Linked DNA regions of Beijerinckia sp. 28-YEA-48. The protein of the gene in region 1 interacts with the protein of each later gene in a pairwise test. Links are inferred from orthologs where the notes say so. Each region holds a gene or a part of one and is shown on either strand. Other genes may lie near its edges.

Region 1 (3,369 bases):
CATCGGCCGGGCCTTTCCATCGGCCGCGATGCTCGCTGTGCTCATTTTTAGCTCCACTTTCTTTCGCGCAGGCGACGGCTGGCTTGGTGTGTGCGCAGGCTGTCGCGTGCGGGCCCTCCACTTGAAATTCGGCGATGGCGCCGGAACGCCGTTTCAACTGAAGCGAAGCGGGGGCGGCGCTGGTGCGCCGCGATCCCGAGACCTTCGATTCAACCCAGCCTTATGACGCCGGGCGTCATCTGCTTTACGACTGGGCTGCGCGAAGTCCATGCATCACGATTAAATACTTCGTCTAATGCGCGTATGATTTGTCCGGCGACGAGGTAATTTTATCGCTGTGGCGCAGTCCTATTTTCGATTCACTCGACTTTTGTCGAGTGTCAGGTCGGAACCAAGGCTTCAGGCCTATTCTTGGGGGTGGAATAGAGCGCCGGCCTGTTCTTGTTCGCCTAAAGTCTAGGGAGACGACAACTATCAGTAGATCGATTGTGGCGTGATCGCGCGGGGGTATCCGACCTTCACGGATTGCTGCCCATGGGCATGGCGAAAAGATAATTGCCAACAGGGCGGTTCATCGCGCTAGAATGGTGTCGAGGAGGCCACCTCGCGTCGGAGTTTGCAATGCGAACCTCTTCCACGATGGCTACTGCCATGGGCGTGATCGTGCTCGCCCTATCCGGTGCCGTAGGGGCGAAATCCGCTCCAGCCGCGCCCATGGCCGCGCCTCGTCCCGCACCCGCCCTTCTGCCGCGCATCGGGCCGGCGCCGGCGCTCCATGTCCAGCCGGCCCATCGGCCGCCATCGATGCAGGGCCAGTTCCGCCCGCCAATGGGTGGTCCTCATAGGCCGTGGCCAGGGCGTCGATTCGTCTACGGCGCGCCTTTCCCAGCCTATGGCGTCTATCCGTCCGGATTGGCTGAGCCACCGCTGGAGATGTCTTCAGAGCCGCCGCTCGATGCGGGCTTGCAATATGGCGGGTACTACAAGGTCCCGACGCTTTGCGTGCCGCCGACCATCATCATTATCGGCAGCGGCATGAAGGGCGCCATTACGCCGCCGGTGGCGCGTGCCGGCGGCTGCACCGCGCCGCAGGTCGTCTATCAAAAACGCGCCGACATGCGGCCGCAGGCGATTGAACGCGAACCGCGTCGTGGCAAAAAGCGGGCGCGCTAATAGGCAAATCGCGTTTCCGTAGAAACGCTTTTTACTTCAGCGAGAGAGGCTGACACGTATCAAGGTCAGCGCCACTGCGCAGGCATTGGAGACGTTCAGGCTGCGGATCGCACCGGGCATGTCGAGCCGGGCGAGGACATCGCAGTTCTCGCGGGTCAAACGACGCAGACCCTTGCCTTCGGCGCCCAGCGCCAAAGCGATCGGCGTGCGCAGCGGCGTTGCTTCGAGCGAGGCGGGGCCGTCGGAATCAAGTCCGACGCGCAGAAAACCCTCGCGACCGAGATATTCCATCGCGCGGGCCAAATTGACCACGCTGACAATCGGCACATGTTCCAGAGCGCCCGAGGCAGCCTTGGCGAGAATGCCGGTCATCGCCGGGGAATGACGCTCGGTGGTGATCAAGGCTTGGACGCCGTATGCAGCGGCCGTGCGCAGGATGGCGCCGACATTGTGCGGATCGGTGACCTGATCGAGTATGAGAACGATGCCTTCCGGCACCAGATCGGTGATGTCGAGCGGCTCGAGCGCGCGACCCTCCACCAATATGCCCTGATGGACGGCATCGGGCGCCAGCCGGGCGGAAATCTCTTCGGCCTCGACGACGATCGGCGTCAGCTTGCGGGCCGACAGCTCCTGTTCAAGGCGCTGTGCTGCTGCCGCCGTGGCATAGACGCGGACGATTTTACGGCGCGGGGCCTTCAGGGCCTCGGTCGCTGCGTGAAATCCGAAAATCTGGACGATATCGGGATCGGGGCGGTGGCCTGGCGGGTGCGACCGGCTGCCGCGCTCCTGATGGCCGCGGCCCTGGCGCGCAGGAGGGCGGCCCTCGGGATTCGGGCCGCGTCGGCCTTCACCGCCTTTGGAGCCGCCTTTATTGCCGCTGAAATTTTTAGCCAAACCGTCCTCGCACTGTGAATTCGGTGGGTCTCTTCTCATGGGCGGCCCGGATAAGCAATGGAAGGCCCGCGAGGGGTTGACAGGCGCGGGTCGTCTTTCCATAAGCGGCGCACACGGAGACGCCCCGTTCGCGGGGTCCGTCAGCCGGCCTAGGCCGGCACGCCAGTCCCCCGGGACAGGATGGCTCCGGGGGAATGTCCCGAGCGGCAAAGGGGGCGGACTGTAAATCCGCTGGCTATGCCTTCGCAGGTTCGAGTCCTGCTTCCCCCACCACCATTCTCAAGAGCTTCGGCTGTGAATGGATCGGCGGTTTACATCAAGCTGCGATGCCGGCGAAGCGTTTGCGATACTCTGCAGGCGTGACACCGACGTGCCGCGCGAAGGCGCGTCGTAAGGTGTCGGCATCGGCAAATCCGCAATGCGCAGCGACCTGCTTGGGCGCCTCACTCCCTTGTTCGAGAAGCCGCCGCGCCGCGCTCACGCGCGCTTCTTCAACCCAGGTTGCCGGTGTGATGCCGACCTCGCTGCGAAACAGACGCGAGAAGTGGCGCGGGCTCAGATCCATGCGCTTGGCAAGGTTCGCCACGCTGTGATCGAGCGCAGGGTTGGCAGCGACCCAGCGCTGAAGCTCCTGTAGCGCGGCCCGACCAGCCGGCATGGCTTCGCCCTTGCGGCTGAACTGCATCTGCCCGCCGGGCCGCTTGAAAAACATCACGAGCTGGCCGGCGACTCGCATGGCGATGTCGCGACCGAGATCTTCCTCGACGAGCGCGAGCGCCAGGTCGAGCCCCGCTGTCACGCCTGCCGCGGTGCGCAGCGGCCCGTCGCTGACCAGGATCGCGTCCTCATCCACGGTTACGTTGGGGAACTGCTGCGCGAGCCGCTCGGCAACCGCCCAATGCGTCGTTACGCGCCGACCATCGAGCAAGCCCGCCGCAGCAAGGAAGAAGGCGCCACTGCAGACCGAGCCAAAGCGCCGGGTCATTGGTGCCCGTCGCCGCAGCCAGTCGATAACGAGGCTATCCGCCGGGACCTCGGCCGCGTTCGGGCATCCGGCGACGAGAAGAGTGTCGATAGCCTCTTCGAAGTCGCGGTCTAAAATCCGGTCCGGCATCAGTTGAACACCAGATGAGCTGCGCATCGGACCCGGCGCGCCAGCCGCGACGATAAGTCGATAAGCCTCATGGCCGGTCTGTGCGTTCGCTTCGGCGAAGACGTCGAGAGGCCCGCAGACGTCGAGTAGCTGCACGCCAGGCAACGCCACCATCACAATCGTTTTTGCCTTCATGCGCATTCGCG
Region 2 (3,503 bases), 2.0 Mb from region 1 along the record:
GCGACATGGCCACGCCGCGCTCTGCCAGGCGTGGCGGCGGCAGGCGGTATGATCGTGCCCGCACTCATCTATGTCGCCTTCAACTGGCAGACGCCCGCGACCTTGCGCGGCTGGGCTATTCCCGCGGCGACCGACATCGCCTTCGCGCTTGGTGTTCTCGCCTTGCTTGGCTCTCGCGCGCCGCCGTCTCTGAAAATTTTTCTCGCCGCTCTCGCGATCCTCGATGATCTCGGCGCCGTGGTCATTATCGCGCTGTTCTATACATCGCAATTGTCGCTCTGGGCGCTCGGCGGCGTCGCCGTGACGATGGCCGTGCTGGTGGCGCTGAACATGTTCGGCGTCAAGAAATTGTGGGCCTATCTGGTGCTGGGCGTCGTACTGTGGGTGTTCATGCATGAATCCGGCGTGCATGCGACATTGGCGGGTGTGCTGCTGGCGCTGACCATTCCCGGCGGTGGCGAAGCGGAAGAGGAACACGCGCCGTTGCAGGAGCTCGAACATCTGCTGCACGTGCCGGTCGCATTCTTCATCGTGCCGCTGTTCGGCTTCGCCAATGCCGGCGTCCCGCTCGGCGGCTTCAGCTTTGAGAAATTGTTTCATCCGATCACGCTCGGCATCGCCGCGGGCCTGTTCATTGGCAAGCAGCTGGGCGTCTTCGCCGCGACGAGACTGGCGGTCCGGCTCGGGCTTGCTGAGCCGCCGCAGAATGCGACGACGATGCAAGTCTATGGCGTCAGTGTCCTGTGCGGCATTGGCTTCACCATGAGCCTCTTCATCGGCTTGCTGGCTTTCCCTGATGCCGCCGATCTTGCGACGGCGGTGAAGATCGGCGTGCTGATGGGATCTATCGCCTCGGGTGTTCTCGGCGCTGTGATCCTGATCGCCGCCAAGCCGGCGCCGGCGGCCTGACCGTGTTCGTGGCGCTGGCCGATCAGCTCGAACTGTTGACGCCGGACGAGATGGCGCGCGCCGACCAGCTGGCGACCGCGGCCGGCACCGCCGGCATCGTGCTGATGGAAGCGGCTGGCCGCGCGGTGGCTGATCAGGTGCGGCGCGTGCTGCCCACAGGCGCGCGTCGCATCGTCATCCTCTGCGGGCCCGGCAACAATGGCGGTGATGGCTTCGTCGCCGCGCGTCTGCTGCGCGAAGCGGAGTTCGATGTCACCGTCGGCCTGCTCGGCGATCGCGCGAAACTGGCGGGCGATGCCCGCCTGGCGGCGGAGGCGTGGACGGGACGCTTGATGTCGGCCGGGCTCGTCAAACTCGATGAAGCCGATCTGGTGGTCGATGCGCTGTTCGGCGCAGGCCTGTCGCGCGATCTTGATGGCCGGGCGCGGGCCATCGTCGAGCGCCTGAATGCCTGGCGCAGCGCCCATGGCCGCAAAGTCGTCGCGGTCGATGTACCCTCGGGTGTCGATGGTGCAACCGGCGCTGTGCGGGGCGTCGCTGTCGAAGCCGATGCGTCGGTGACGTTCTTCCGCCTAAAGCCCGGCCATCTTCTGCTGCCCGGCCGGGCCTTGTGCGGCGAGATCACGCTGGCGCAGATCGGCATCGAACCTAAGGTGCTGGCGACCGTGAAGCCCGCTGCCCACATCAATCTGCCGGCGCTGTGGCGCGCGGCGCTGCCATCCTTGCAGGTGGCGGGGCATAAATATTCCCGTGGCCATGCGCTGGCCTTCTCGGGCGCCGTGCATCGCACCGGCGCGGCGCGATTGTCGGTCCGTGCGGCGCTACGGGCCGGGGCAGGGCTCGTAACTTTGCTGTCGCCACGCGCGGCGCTCGCGGTCAATGCGGCCCATCTCACCGCCGTGATGCTCACGCCTTGCGACAATGCGCGCGAGTTGCGCGAGATCCTCGCCGATCCTCGCATTAACGCGGTAGTGCTCGGGCCGGCCATGGGCGTAACGCCGCTGACGCGCGATCTCGTGCTTGCGGCGCTGACCTCCGGCGGCAGCCGTGCCGTCGTTCTCGATGCCGATGCCCTGACGGTTTTCGCCGAAGCGCCACATGTGTTGTTCGAGGCGATCGCCGCGCACGACGGGCCGGTGGTGCTGACGCCGCATGAGGGCGAATTCGCGCGTCTATTCTCTGGTGCAGGCAGCAAGCTCGAGCGAGCGCGACAGGCGGCGCGGCAAAGCCACGCGATCGTTCTGCTCAAAGGGGCAGACACGGTCGTTGCGCATCCAGACGGGCGCGCCGCGATCGCCTGCGATCTGCCGCCAACGCTTGCCACCGCTGGTTCCGGCGATGTGCTGGCGGGTCTGATCTGCGGATTGCTGGCGCAGGCCATGCCTCCGTTCGAAGCCGCCTGCGCCGCCGTCTGGCTCCATGGCGCCGCCGCACGTGTCGCGGGCGAGGGACTGATCGCCGAGGATCTGCCAGAGGCGATGCCCGTTGTGTGGAAAGAGCTGGCCGAGCTCTAACCGATCGTCTTTTCCCAACGCATCAGGCGGACCTCGTTATAGACGCCGCTGCTGACGAAGGGATCGGCGGCGCTGAACGCTTCCACTTCCGCGAAGTCTTGCGCATCGAAGACGATCAACGCGCCAACACGTTCGCCATCGGCAGCATAGATCGGCCCTGACTGCAGGAGTTTCGCCATGCCGGAGCGCAGATGCGCCGAATGGGCGGCGAGATTCTGAGCGCGCTCGTTTTCCTTGCCGGGCGCATTGTAGGCCAATCTAACGATGAGCATTGCAACTCCTGAAGCGTTTCGAGTGAATGGTGACCTGCTTACGTCACCTCGAACCAGCCGCCAAGGCCAGCCACCGCATGATCGAGAATGCCGCTGCCCAGGCGCCAGCGTCCTGGATTGTCAGCGACGAAGGCAATCCGCACCGTGCGTCCGGGCGCGACGATGACGCTGTCCCGCCAATAAGGCTCCCAACCATCGTCGAGCAGATGCAATTGCCGCATCACATGGCCGTAAAGGCGCATGACATGGGCGACGTTGGATTGGTTGAGAAAGCCCAGCGTCACCGGTGTTCCGCGTTTGACGGAGAACAGCGGCGGGTCGCTGGCGCGCATGATTTTGCCGTTGAGTTTCCACAGCGCCATCTCAGACGTCAGGCACGTGGCATTGCGCGGCGCCGGCACGCGTTCGATGATGAGATCGAGCCGCTTGGCGTTCTGCAGCGGGATGACGGGCCGCACCAGCGGGTTGAGCGGCGCGGATTTGATCGGCGGGCGCGGCTTCGTCTTTTCGCCCTTCGCCGCGAAACTGAGGATGGTTCTGTCGGTTTCGCCCGCCAGGCCCAAAGCGCCACCGCGCAGGATGATCTTCATCTCCTGACCTTCGGCGGGCATATCGAACATGACATCGAAACGGGCACCGGGGCCAACGGGAATGCTGCGCTGAACGGGTTCGAATTCGTCGCAGGTCTGCCCATCAATGGCGGTGATCATCGGTTGCGCGCCCTCGAAGGTCAGCGCCATCAGCCGCGCTGTGGTCGCAGCCGCTAGCCGCAGCCAGATGCGTGCGCCCGGCGAGAAGACATGCGCCT

The links. Proteins that work in one complex are often made in the same cells at the same time.
Region 2: the proteins of rlmB (region 1) and BLW50_RS11735 interact in binary tests that used the Escherichia coli proteins (3 or more experiments, as listed by UniProt). The link is inferred for Beijerinckia sp. 28-YEA-48 from one-to-one orthologs.

Annotation. Positions count from the first base shown.
Region 1 is NZ_FNSI01000001.1:506,172-509,540, forward strand. The notes cover bases 141-2,998. They hold rlmB (23S rRNA (guanosine(2251)-2'-O)-methyltransferase RlmB), read right to left. Parts: upstream 2,071-2,998; coding sequence 1,210-2,070; downstream 141-1,209. Other genes in these bases: BLW50_RS02355 (hypothetical protein), read left to right, coding at 622-1,173; BLW50_RS02370 (GlxA family transcriptional regulator), read right to left, coding at 2,387-2,998. Outside these bases: BLW50_RS02350 (MFS transporter), read right to left, coding at 1-45; more of BLW50_RS02370, read right to left, coding at 2,999-3,358. UniProt on the Escherichia coli protein: Specifically methylates the ribose of guanosine 2251 in 23S rRNA.
Region 2 is NZ_FNSI01000001.1:2,483,834-2,487,336, reverse strand. What follows is about bases 179-3,170. They hold BLW50_RS11735 (NAD(P)H-hydrate dehydratase), read left to right. Parts: upstream 179-917; coding sequence 918-2,423; downstream 2,424-3,170. Other genes in these bases: BLW50_RS11725 (multicopper oxidase family protein), read right to left, coding at 2,734-3,170; BLW50_RS11730 (YciI family protein), read right to left, coding at 2,420-2,695; nhaA (Na+/H+ antiporter NhaA), read left to right, coding at 179-909. Also shown: more of nhaA, read left to right, coding at 1-178; more of BLW50_RS11725, read right to left, coding at 3,171-3,503. UniProt on the Escherichia coli protein: Bifunctional enzyme that catalyzes the epimerization of the S- and R-forms of NAD(P)HX and the dehydration of the S-form of NAD(P)HX at the expense of ADP, which is converted to AMP.